DNA from 4 places in the Oceanisphaera sp. genome. Region 1 is predicted to be linked to each of the others. Evidence: predicted binding sites of a transcription regulator. Region 1 holds the regulator's gene; each other region holds the start of a gene.

Evidence for each region. Region 1 encodes sigma-54, which starts transcription at its own class of promoters, with help from an activator protein. Its sites were predicted from a motif close to TGGCACNGTTTTNGCTT; they were not measured.
Region 2: a site for sigma-54 is predicted at 1,182-1,198, ahead of ACTHY5_RS05340 (Na(+)-translocating NADH-quinone reductase subunit A). Genes of this name have one in related genera too.
Region 3: a site for sigma-54 is predicted at 1,845-1,861, ahead of flgB (flagellar basal body rod protein FlgB). Genes of this name have one in related genera too.
Region 4: a site for sigma-54 is predicted at 1,870-1,886, ahead of glnA (glutamate--ammonia ligase). Genes of this name have one in related genera too.

The regions. Positions count from the first base shown of each region.
Region 1 covers NZ_JBQDEX010000026.1:16,770-19,912, reverse strand. Annotated here, with positions in the region: gene ptsN (PTS IIA-like nitrogen regulatory protein PtsN) at 1-225, opposite strand, end outside; gene hpf (ribosome hibernation promoting factor) at 228-515, opposite strand; gene ACTHY5_RS04100 (RNA polymerase factor sigma-54) at 538-1,989, opposite strand; gene lptB (LPS export ABC transporter ATP-binding protein) at 2,038-2,763, opposite strand; gene lptA (lipopolysaccharide transport periplasmic protein LptA) at 2,766-3,143, opposite strand, start outside.
Region 2 covers NZ_JBQDEX010000038.1:6,572-9,714, forward strand. Annotated here, with positions in the region: gene ACTHY5_RS05330 (methyltransferase) at 1-443, opposite strand, end outside; gene bolA (transcriptional regulator BolA) at 795-1,115, shown strand; gene ACTHY5_RS05340 (Na(+)-translocating NADH-quinone reductase subunit A) at 1,439-2,782, shown strand; gene ACTHY5_RS05345 (NADH:ubiquinone reductase (Na(+)-transporting) subunit B) at 2,786-3,143, shown strand, end outside.
Region 3 covers NZ_JBQDEX010000047.1:5,513-8,655, reverse strand. Annotated here, with positions in the region: gene flgE (flagellar hook protein FlgE) at 1-184, opposite strand, end outside; gene ACTHY5_RS06170 (flagellar hook assembly protein FlgD) at 196-894, opposite strand; gene flgC (flagellar basal body rod protein FlgC) at 901-1,320, opposite strand; gene flgB (flagellar basal body rod protein FlgB) at 1,317-1,718, opposite strand; gene ACTHY5_RS06155 (CheR family methyltransferase) at 1,944-2,765, opposite strand; gene ACTHY5_RS06150 (chemotaxis protein CheV) at 2,792-3,143, opposite strand, start outside.
Region 4 covers NZ_JBQDEX010000007.1:20,897-24,039, forward strand. Annotated here, with positions in the region: gene ACTHY5_RS01465 (DUF2955 domain-containing protein) at 1-256, shown strand, start outside; gene glnA (glutamate--ammonia ligase) at 337-1,746, opposite strand; gene typA (translational GTPase TypA) at 2,132-3,143, shown strand, end outside.

The DNA of each region.
Region 1 (3,143 bases):
GGCTTGGTTATCATCACTAATACGGCCATGAGGAATGGCAATGCCATTACCTATGCCGGTGGTACCCATTTTTTCTCTGGCTAACAGGCAGTCAAATAACTGCTGGCTGTTAACGTTAAGATGCTGGGCGGCTAGTTCACTGATGATTTCCAGAGCGCGTTTTTTGCTTGTGCAGGGGATTGCACTGCGCGTGCAATCCCTGCTTAATATATCGGCGACTTCCATGGTTATTTTTGCTTAAGCTTCTCTTTGTGTTTAATGACTTGGCGATCGAGCTTATCAATTAAGCTGTCTATCGCGGCGTACATATCTTCACTTTCTGCGTTGGCGAAAATTTCACCGCCGCTAAGCAGTATTCTTGCTTCAGCTACTTTTTGCACTTTTTCTAGGGTAAGAACGACGTGTGCGTTGGTTATATTATCAAAATGGCGCTCTAGACGAGAGAACTTGCTGTTAACATAATCACGTAATGAGTCTGTGATATCTACATGGTGTCCAGTCAAATTTATTTGCATAATGTCTTCCTTCTAGGTCGGCCTACATCAGGCGTTTACGTTGATTGGAAGGGGGGATGGCCAGCGACTCTCGATATTTAGCGATGGTGCGTCTCGCCACCTTTATCCCTTGCTCAGCCAGCAGTTGAGCAATTTTGCTATCACTCAACGGCTTAACCGGGTTTTCTGCTCCGACTAATTTTTTGATTAAAGCACGAATAGCGGTGGATGAACATTCTCCGCCGCTTTCGGTTCCTACATGGCTGGAGAAAAAATACTTCAGCTCAAACACGCCTCTTGGCGTGTGTAAAAATTTTTGTGTGGTCACTCGCGAGATGGTGGATTCGTGCATTTCTACCACATCGGCCACTTGATTGAGCACCATGGGTTTCATGGCCTCTGCTCCATACTCAAAGAATGCCTGTTGTTGGTCAACAATACAATTAGCAACCTTGAGTAAGGTCTCATTTCGGCTTTCTAGGCTTTTGATAAACCACTTAGCATCTTGCAGGTGGTTGCGAATGTACTGGCTATCTTCTGTGCCCTTCGCACTGCTTGCCATAGCGGCATAGGTTTGGTTTAGTCGCACCTTTGGCATTGCATCTGTATTTAGTTCGGCCACCCAAGTGCCTTTGCGTTTGCTGACCACTACATCGGGGATTACATATTCAGAGTTTGACTGCAGTATGCGACTACCCGGCCTCGGCTCAAGCTGTTGAATTAGCGCTAATACGTCTCTTAGCTCATTTTCTTTAAGGCAGGCCTTACGCTGCAAGGTACGGTAATCGCGGTTACCTAGCAAATCCATGTGATGCTCAAGCACTGCTAGGGCATCACTTAGCCATGGGGTGTCGTGGGGCAGGGCATGGAGTTGAATTGATAAGCACTCTTGTACGCTGCGTGCTGCAACACCTAAAGGATCAAAATGTTGAATACGTTTAAGTACCGCCTCCACCTCGTCTGCTTCAATATGCTGCTCCCCACCTGATACGCTGGCTAATAGGGCGTCTATATCTAGGCTGAGATAGCCGGCGTCGTCAATGGCATCAATAATCGCTAAGGCGATAGCTTGGTCGGTATCGCTAAAGGGGGTCAGTTGCATCTGCCATAACAGGTAATCTTGTAAGGTTTCGGTTGTTTCCCCTTGGTACACCGTATCGTCCATGCCTTCAGGTAAGCCTGCGTTAGTACTACCAGACGAAGCGGTGTAAATTTCCTCCCACTGGGTGTCCATTGGCAAATCATCTGATAGCTGGTGCTGTTCCATCGCTTTGTCGGTGGCTAGCTGATCATTTTGCTGAGGGGCTGCTGTTTGAGATTCTGCCTCGCTCTGTTCGTCTTGCTCCTCTTGCTCAAGCAGGGGGTTATTATCAAGTGCAAGTTGAATTTCTTGTTGCAACTCCAAGCTCGATAGCTGCAACAGGCGAATGGCCTGTTGCAGCTGAGGCGTCATGGTCAGCTGCTGGCCCATGCGTAATTGAAGAATTGGCTTCATTGTAAAAAAGTCCTTCCATATCAACCGCGAATGGCTACAGCGGTGCCGTTAGAGGCTAAATTGCTCACCAAGATAGACTTTCTTGACCTGTTCATTATTAAGTATTTCGGCTGGTGTGCCAGCGGCTATACGGTGGCCTTGGCTAACAATATAGGCGCGTTCACACACATCAAGCGTTTCACGCACATTGTGGTCGGTAATTAACACGCCTAAGCCTCTGTCTCGCAGGTGCAATATAATTTTTTTAATATCGAGTACTGATATAGGATCGACACCGGCAAAAGGTTCATCCAACAAAATAAAGCGGGGATCAGCGGCGAGTGCGCGGGCAATCTCCACTCGTCTGCGCTCACCACCGGACAAGCTCATGCCGGTATTATCTCGAATATGGGTAATATTAAACTCTTCGAGTAGTTGTTCCATTTTTTCTGTGCGCTCGTCTGAGCTTAAATCTTTGCGTGTTTCTAATACCGCCATTATGTTATTAGATACACTTAAACGGCGAAAGATAGACGCTTCTTGCGGTAAATAACCAATGCCACTGCGGGCCCGTAAGTGCATGGGTTGATGACTAATATCTTGTTCATCTATGGCGATACTGCCGGCATCGCTTTGTACTAAGCCCACAATCATATAAAAAGAGGTGGTCTTGCCGGCGCCATTGGGGCCAAGCAGACCAACAATTTGGCCGGTATTTACTGTCATACTGACATCAGCTACTACCTGACGCCCTTTGTAACTTTTTTGGAGATTGCGCGCTTTTAGCGTGGCCATGATTACTTTTGAGCCTCATCTTTAGTCGATTTTTGTTGCTTTTCAGGCAAAAACACTGTGGTTACCCGATCTTGCCCGCCTTGGCTTTCGGCTTCCATTTGCTCTTTGTCGATAAAATAACGAATACGATAACCCGTCACTATATTATCGTTTTGCTTGATTTGTGCATTGTTTAGCAGTGTCATGGTGCGAGACGTTATATCGTAATTAATCTGATTAGCTTGAGCTCTTATTGGCTCGCCACTGTCTAACACTTGGTAATAGGTGGCAGGAGCGCCATAGGCCGTCATAGATTGCAGGCCTTTATCATTACGAATCACCACTAACTTACTGGCACGCACATCTAAGGTACCTTGTTTTACTACCACTTTATCAGTGAA
Region 2 (3,143 bases), on a different contig from region 1:
TTAGCTTTAGCGGCGGCAATAAACACAGTATGAGGGCCCATTATTTGGCTTAGGTAGGCGAGCTGGTACTCCAGTAAGGCGTTGGTTCTGGGCAACTTCATCAGCACTAATCCCGGGGTAGGGCCTGTCCATTCATCTAAACTGGTCAAAGACGATCCACTTAAGGTGATTTGATTGTCGTGCGCATTGGCGATAAGTGCCAGTTCACTGATACGTGAGTCGTTTATGCTGGTGGGTTGATATTGTTGTAAGGCAAGCGTAAGCACACCAAAAGCATCATTTAAAATTAAGACTGGAGCCTCAGTATCCCAGTGATGTTCTGTAAGCTCACTGAGTAAATACTCATCAGCCGCCTCCCATGCTTGCAGGCCATGCTGGGCTGAGCGAGGATAACGACGTAGCAGTAGTTCACCGCCTTGAGGTAGGGGGAAAAGGTGATTCATGACGGCTTTACTCTAATAGAAAAAAAGCATTTTAACAGTTAATAGAGGAAAAGCAGCATAGTGCGATACCATTAGCATTACGCTGGGTTAAAACACAGAGCCATATTGGCTCTTACCCTGTAAAGTCTTTTTCAGATCTTATCTCTATTGTTCCCTGTTCTTCTGTGAGGGGCGTGGCGAAAAATTTTGATCAGTTAGTTTTACAGATTGGTATTAGTGTCAAATTATAATGCCTAGAGTCTGCTTTATATGCCACTTTTTCTGACGTACTGAGTTGTCTATTGCTGCACCGTCAGTCTTTCAGATAAGTATGACTGCACATTTTGATTTAATTATAATTGAGGAATCGCTATGTCTATCGCAGAGCAAATAGAACAAAAAATACAGACTGCATTGCAGCCTGTACACCTAGAAGTGATTAATGAAAGTTATATGCATCGAGTGCTACCTGGTTCTGAAACGCATTTTAAATTAGTGGTGGTCAGTGAGCGGTTTGACGGGCTACGTTTACTGGCACGCCACCGTAAACTCAATACCTTATTAGCGGACGAGTTAGCCGGTGGTGTACATGCGTTGGCGTTGCATACCTTTACCCCAGCACAATGGCAGGCTCGCCAAGCAGAAGTACAAGATAGTCCAGCGTGCCGAGGCCAAGGTGGAGTGAGTCATTAGCGACACAGACCTAGCGCAATAATGAGACCAATATGAGACTAAAGGTTAGCGAGTAACCGCATATCATGGCCTTGTTTTTGCTTAATCAATGTTGCGCGCTCAGCAATTATGCTAATGACCAGTAAATATTGGTAATTGCCATGGCAGCCACCACGTTAAAAGTGCTAACATTGTGCGCCTTTCGGTTTTAGGCTGGATGTTACCGGACTGTGGTCAGACTGTTGTCGACATGATAGTGGGCAGACCGGTAGCGACTCATCAGCATGTTGTCATGTCTGTCATGGCAAGTACCTGTCTTCCTCTAACAAGTAGTGCAAGTGAGTATGATTACAATTAAAAAAGGGCTGGACCTCCCGATATCCGGGGCACCAGAGCAAGTAATCTACGATGGCCCTGCCATCAAGCGCGTTGCTACGCTGGGCGAAGAGTTTGTGGGCATGCGCCCTACCATGCACGTCAAGGTAGAGGATCATGTTAAAAAAGGTCAGGTTATCTTTGTAGATAAGAAGAACCCTGGCGTTAAGTTCACAGCTCCCGCCGCCGGTACCGTGGTTGAAATCAACCGTGGTGCTAAGCGTGTTTTGCAGTCTGTAGTAATTGCGGTTGATGACAGTGAAGATCAGATTACTTTTTCAAAGTATACGTCTGCTGAACTTTCTAAATTAGAACTCGATACCGTTCGTGAACAGCTGGTTGAATCTGGCATGTGGACGGCATTACGCACCCGACCTTTCAGTAAGGTGCCGGCAGTTGATTCGACCCCAAGCTCCATCTTTGTCACCGCTATGGATTCTAATCCGCTGAGCGCAAACGCCGAATTGATCATTAAGGAATATGCCCAGGCATTTACCGATGGTCTACAGGTGTTAAGTCGGCTGACAGAAGGCCAGGTGAATGTATGTAAAGGTGAAGGTAGCTTGCCTCAGGCGCCTGCAGGTAACATTAAAGAACACGTGTTTACCGGTGTGCACCCAGCAGGCCTACCTGGCACCCATATTCATTTTGTTGACCCTATAGTGGCAGGCAAAGTGGTATGGCACATTAATTATCAAGATGTGATCGCATTTGGCAAGCTGTTTACCACAGGTGAACTGTTTACTGACCGCGTAGTTGCTCTTGGTGGCCCTGTGGTACAAAAGCCGCGCTTGTTACGTACTCGTCTTGGTGCCTCATTAGATGCATTAACGACCGGTGAGCTGCAAGAGGGTGAAAACCGCGTTATTTCTGGTTCGGTACTTTATGGTACTGCCGCTGCTGGCCCTCATGCCTATTTAGGTCGCTATCACTTACAAGTGTCAGTGATGGCGGAAGGTCGAGAAAAAGAGCTATTTGGCTGGATTGTACCCGGTGCTAATAAGTTCTCTGTTACGCGTGCTTATTTGAGCCACTTAACCAAAGGCAAACTGTTTGATCTGACGACGACCACTAATGGGTCGGCGCGAGCCATGGTGCCAATTGGTAACTATGAGCGCATTATGCCGCTTGATGTTTTGCCAACTGTATTACTGCGCGACTTATTGTCTGATGACACTGACGGTGCGCAAACCTTGGGCTGCTTAGAGCTAGACGAAGAAGATCTGGCGCTTTGTACCTATGTATGTCCGGGTAAATACGATTATGGCTTGGCGCTGCGCAAGTGTCTGACCACAATTGAGCTAGAGGGCTAAGTAATGAGCTTAAAACACACTCTGGAAAAGCTCGAGCACCATTTCGAGCCGGGTGGAAAACACGAAAGGTTTTACGCCTTATATGAAGCGGTCGCAACCGTGCTCTATACCCCAGGTATGGTGACACGCAATGCCTCTCATGTACGCGACAGTATCGATCTGAAGCGCATTATGATTATGGTGTGGATGGCGACATTCCCTGCAATGTTCTTTGGTATGTACAACTCAGGTGGCCAGACAATCTCGGCCCTGATCAGCATGTATAGCCCAGGTGAATTGGCGGGTATTATAGACGGCAATTGGCGCTATGGCCTAGCACAAGCACTGGGGGCAACCTTAGGCGAAGGTGCAGGTTGGGGCA
Region 3 (3,143 bases), on a different contig from region 1:
CGGTTTGTACACCACTACCGGTTTGAGTTTTAGCATTGGCAAAAATAGAGTTGGCATATACGTCGGCAAACTCAGCGCGAGATTCTTTAAATCCCAGCGTATTAACGTTGGCAATGTTATTGGCCGTCACGTCCAAATCTTTCTGCGCCGCGTTAACGCCACTAAGGGCTATATTAAAAGACATTTATGTGCTCCTTACGCGGCTTTATTGCCGGCAATTTCAAGTACTTGGTTTAAGGGAATGCCCCCTAAACCTGATAAGTTAACCAAGGTAGGGCTATTGGCACTGCCCAAAGTGACACTGTCTACTCGGCCAAAGGTTAAGGCATTTAAATCTTCGCGCTGGTTATCCACCAAGCCACTCACTTTCACCTTATAACGGCCAGTACCAACTGGCTGTCCCTGATCGTTGAGTCCGTCCCAAGTAAAAGGGACGTTACCCCGCTGGGGCCCTTCTAAGCTCATAGAGCGTATTAGCTCGCCCTCTTCGTTTTCGATACGAATAACTACGTTGTCTGCCCCCTCACCGGTAACGGCCACGCCTTCTATGGGCTCAGACTCATCCCAATAAGCTACATCACTGGGTAACAGTACTTTTTGCCCCACTAAACTTGATGCTTGTAGTGCCTGGCTTGAGGTCATTACTTCACTTAAGCCCGAGAGTTTTTCACTCATTTGGTTAATACCATCGGCACTGGTGAAAGCCGTCATTTGTGCAATCATATCGGAGTTATCAGCCGGATCAAACGGATCTTGATAGGCCAACTGTTGCGTCATAAGAGCAAAGAAATCTTCTTGACCAAGCTCGGTACGCCCCGGATCTTTCGCTTTATCGGCAGGGCTTTGTTCGCCTGGCCACTTCATGCCATCTAGGTAGTCTTGGTTAACTTGCATATTGGATTACCCCTTACCTAAGCGCAGTGTTTGTTGCAGCATTTGTTTAGCTGCATCGGCTACTTGCACGTTTGTTTGGTAGTTACGCGAGGCACTTAGCATATCGGTCATTTCTTCTACCACATTCACGTTTGGCTTATAAATAAAGCCTTCGGCATCTGCCATAGGATGATCGGGATGAAACTCTTTCAGTAATGGCTTGTCTGTTTCAACTACGCCCATAACTTTAACACCGACACTTTCTTGGCGGTCTGACAATGCCTGATCTAAGTCAGCAGCAAACACCGGCTTACGGGCGCGGTAGGTTTCATTCACACTTGAACTGACACTGTCGGCGTTAGCCAAGTTACTGGCGGTTGTATTTAGCCGTACCGACTGCGCACTCATGGCACTGCCGGAAATATCAAATACCTTAAATAGGCTCACATTGACTCTCCTTTAATGGCTTTTAGCAGACCGCTGATTTTACTGTTTAAAAACTCAAGCGAAGCCTGATATTGCAAGGCGTTTTCCATATAGCTATTACGCTCGGTTTGCACATCTACCGTATTACCATCACCGGTATCAGGTTGATTGGGCACCCGAAACTGCACACTACCAGGCGGAGCTAAATCAACAGCAAAGTGTTGCTGATTCGTGCGGCTAAGCGAAAAACCTTGGCCAGTTTGCGCCTGCTCTAATGCGGTATTAAAGTCCATATCTTTGGCTTTGTAACCTGGCGTATCGGCGTTAGCCAAGTTACCTGCCAATAATTCCGCCCGGCCAGAACGTGTGACTAAGGCGTGTTGATGAATACCAAAGGCTTTATCGAAGGAAATCGTCACCCGGCACCTCTTGCAGCTACGTTATTGCCACCGAGTGGCATAATATTGCCGCCTAGTAGCTTAAATTAGTGAGAAGCGGTGAACGATAGCTCTTGTTCATGCCTCCCGCTTTGTTACTGTTATACCAAGCAAGACCTATGCCAACTGTTAAAATTGCAGTACTAAAACAACACTGCCCCCATTAATAACATTAACGGGGGCAGAGAAGAGAACTCAAAATGATTGCTACTTCAGCCGATAGATGATGCCAGGGTTACAGCGGATCATTTCAAATTTATCTGATAAGCCGGTCAGCGACTCTGACGCTCCTAGTAGTAAGTACCCCCCAGGGTTTAACGAGTGCGCAAACTGGTTAAGGATTTTGGTTTTATTTGCTGGAGAAAAGTAAATAAGCACGTTACGACAAAATATAATGTCAAACTTACCCAATAAGCTGTAGCTGTCTAGCAAGTTAAAGGGACGAAAAGACACCATATTTCTCACTTTATCTTTTAACTGCATTTTACCATCAGCTAACGGAGTAAAAAAATGGCTTCTTCGCTCCGGGGATAAACCACGCGCTAGGGATAGGCTATCGTAAATTCCTTTTTTACAGTGCTCTAGCATACTCGTCGAAATATCAGTGGCCACAATTTGCAGCCCTGGCAAACCACCGGGTTTGTGCGCCTGATACTCTAGCGCCGTCATTGCAATCGAGTAGGGCTCTTGACCAGAAGAACTGGCAGAAGACCATATTTTTAACGTTTTACCCGGCTTAGCAAGTTCAGGGAATAACTTTTCACTGAGTAAAGTAAAAGGATAAGCATCACGAAACCATAGCGTTTCGTTCGTCGTCATCGCATCAATCACAGCTGTTTTAAGCTCTCGCTCACGAGGCAACATACTTTTAGCCACTAAGTCATCTAATGACTCTAATTGAAAGCGAGTTAATAGCGGCGACAAGCGGCTTTTTACTAAATACTGTTTATTATCACCCAGCACTATGCCTGTGCTAGTTTCAAGAAACTGGCAAAACGCTCGATACTGTTGGTCGGTCAGATTCTTCATCAATTACCTGTTCCTTTATACCTATTTTAGAGTGCGCTTTTCACGGCTGTTGCCAACTCATCAGGGTGGAACTTCGCAATAAAATCGTTCGCCCCTACTTTTTCAATCAATGCTTTATTAAACACACCACTTAAAGAGGTATGTAAAATGACATGCAAACCTTTTAGTGATGGATTATTTCTAATTTCAGCAGTAAGAGTGTAACCGTCCATCTCAGGCATTTCCACATCAGAAATGACCATAGATAACTGTTCGTTAATTGGGCCAATAGCAGCTAATTCTTTAAGCTTATCAAGGGCGAGTCGACCATTTTCTGTCACTATAACCTCAAAGCCTAAGCTTACAAGTGTGTTATAAATTTGACGGCGTGCTACGGAG
Region 4 (3,143 bases), on a different contig from region 1:
GTCGTTTTGGTTATGCGCTATGGTCTTTGCGCGCTGGCACGTAAAAGAGGGGGTGCCGGGCATAGGTTTTGCAGGCCTGACGACGGTTGGTATTTTGTTTGGTCAGTATGTTTCCCCTGAACATGACTTGGTGTACAGCGCCTTGTACCGCATGAGCTCAATGACCATCGCTATTTTGCTCACCTTGTGTTGTGTGTATTTAGTGCACAAGGTGCTGAATCTGTTTCCCTCAACGCGCCACCAAATACTGGGCTAGTGAACAGGCAGCACAAAGCAAAACCCCGAGCTTGCAGGCTCGGGGTTGTTTAACTGACAGCTAACGGCTTAAAGTGGTGTCTAAATTGAGTAGTAAAGATCGTACTCTAGTGGGTGAGTTGCCATATTGATGGTTTCCGTCTCTACACGCTTATACTTAATAAAGGCATCAATAAACTCATCACTAAACACTCCACCGCGGGTTAAAAACTCGCGATCGGCATCTAAGCAATCCAGCGCATTATCTAACGACACAGCTACTGTTGGAATTTCGGCAGCTTCTTCTGGCGGTAAATCGTATAAATCCTTATCCATGGCATCGCCTGGGTGGATTTTATTTTGAATACCATCTAAGCCGGCCATCAACAAGGCAGCAAAACATAAATAAGGGTTAGCCGCCGGATCAGGGAAGCGCGTTTCAATGCGGCGCGCCTTAGGAGAGCTCACCAATGGAATACGAATTGAGGCCGAGCGGTTACGAGCCGAGTAAGCCAGCATGACCGGAGCTTCAAAACCGGGCACCAAGCGCTTATAAGAGTTGGTGGCGGGGTTAGTAATGGCATTAAGGGCTCGAGCATGTTTGATTATGCCGCCAATGTAGAACAGCGCCATTTCAGACAAGCCGCCATATAAGTCACCGGCAAATAAATTTTCCCCGTTTTTTACTAACGACTGGTGCACGTGCATCCCTGAGCCATTATCGCCCACTAATGGCTTAGGCATAAAAGTGGCGGTTTTATTAAAAGCATGGGCTACGTTATGCACCACATACTTATATACCTGAATTTCATCGGCTTTTAAGGTGAGAGTATTAAACTTACAAGCGATTTCATTTTGCCCCGCAGTGGCCACTTCATGGTGATGTGCTTCCACCACTAAGCCCATTTCTTCCATCACTAGGCACATGGCGGCACGAATATCTTGTGACGAGTCAGTAGGCGCTACGGGGAAGTAACCGCCTTTTACACCGGGTCTATGACCTTTGTTGCCACCCTCATATTCTCTGCCAGAGTTCCACTTGGCTTCTATGTCATCAATTTTGAAGAAGCTGCCCGACATGTCGGTATGAAAGCGTACATCGTCAAACAAGAAGAATTCGGGCTCTGGGCCAATCAGCACGCTGTCGGCAATACCACTGGCCACTAGGTATTCTTCTGAACGTCGGGCAATAGAGCGTGGATCACGATCGTAGCCTTGCATGGTGTTGGGTTCTAGAATGTCGCAGCGAATATTGAGGGTAACATCTTCGGTAAAGGGATCTAGCACGGCACTGCTTGGGTCGGGCATTAACACCATGTCGGACTCATGAATGGTTTTCCAGGCGGTCATGGACGATCCATCGAACATTTTGCCTTCTTCAAAGAAGTCTTCATCTACCTGACCTGCAGGAAAACTGATGTGTTGTTCCTTACCTTTGATATCGGTAAAGCGCAGATCGATGAATTTGACCTCATATTCCTTTATCATGTCCATTACGTTGTCTATTGCCATGGATTTCGACCTCCAAAAATAATCATTTTATGGTTTGATGAGGGGTTGGAACAAGCGCCCCGTCAGTTGCCAGCGATAAAACTACACGAAATTTAAAGCACAAATTAGAAAATAACCATAACAAAGCGAAATCTCTGTCACATTGTTAAATGCTGGCGCGCATGACATTCAGTCTGATATTTGAAAAAACAAACCGTTTTGGGTACGCATTAAGTTCGCCAGTCCATGCTAGAAGTATTGAGTTGTTATACCCAGTTATCATGGTGCATTCGGCGGCACTTGAAAAGCTCGCTTGCAGTTATTTTCGATACTTCTAGGTAGATCCGTGCTAGGCGAGTAAAATAGCCGACTATTTATTATCCACCCCCAGTATTTTGAGGCAGGAATGTTAGATAACCTACGTAACATCGCAATCATCGCTCACGTTGACCATGGTAAAACTACCTTGGTAGACAAGCTGCTGCAGCAGTCTGGTACGCTAGAAAGCCGCGGCGAAGCGGAAGACAGGGTCATGGACTCCAACGACATAGAGCGGGAGCGCGGCATTACTATTCTTGCCAAAAACACCGCTATCCGTTGGACGTCACCTGAAAACCAAGAATTTCGTATTAATATAGTAGATACCCCAGGACACGCCGACTTTGGTGGTGAAGTGGAACGTGTTATGTCTATGGTCGACTCAGTATTATTGCTAGTTGATGCTCAAGAAGGCCCTATGCCACAAACGCGCTTTGTAACCCAAAAAGCCTTTGCTCAAGGCTTAAAGCCGATTGTGGTTATCAACAAAGTAGACAAGCCGGGTGCTCGTCCAGACTGGGTACTAGACCAAGTGTTTGATTTGTTTGATAACTTGGGCGCAACTGACGACCAGTTAGACTTCCAAGTGATTTATGCGTCTGGCATTAATGGCTGGGCAACACTGGATGTTGATGCTCCTGAGCCAGACATGACCACTTTGTTCCAAACCATTGTTGAACAAGTACCGGTACCCGATGCCGATCCTGATGGCCCACTGCAAATGCAGATTTCTCAACTAGATTACTCTTCTTATGTGGGTGTTATTGGTATTGGTCGCATTAAGCGTGGTGTTGTTAAAACCAATCAGCAAGTGACAGTGGTTGGGGCTGATGGCAGTACTCGTAATGGTAAAGTAGGCCAGGTGATGGGCTACTTAGGGCTAGAGCGCACCGATTCAGGTGAAGGCTCTGCGGGTGATATTGTGGCCGTTACGGGCTTAGGCGAGCTAAAAATCTCTGACACTATTTGTGCTCAAAGTGATGTAGAAGCATTGCCACCTTTGTCGGTTGATGAACCTACTGTAACCATGACCTTTCAGGTGAACAACTCTCCTTTTGCCGGCCTAGACGGTAAATACGTGACATCACGTAACATTATGG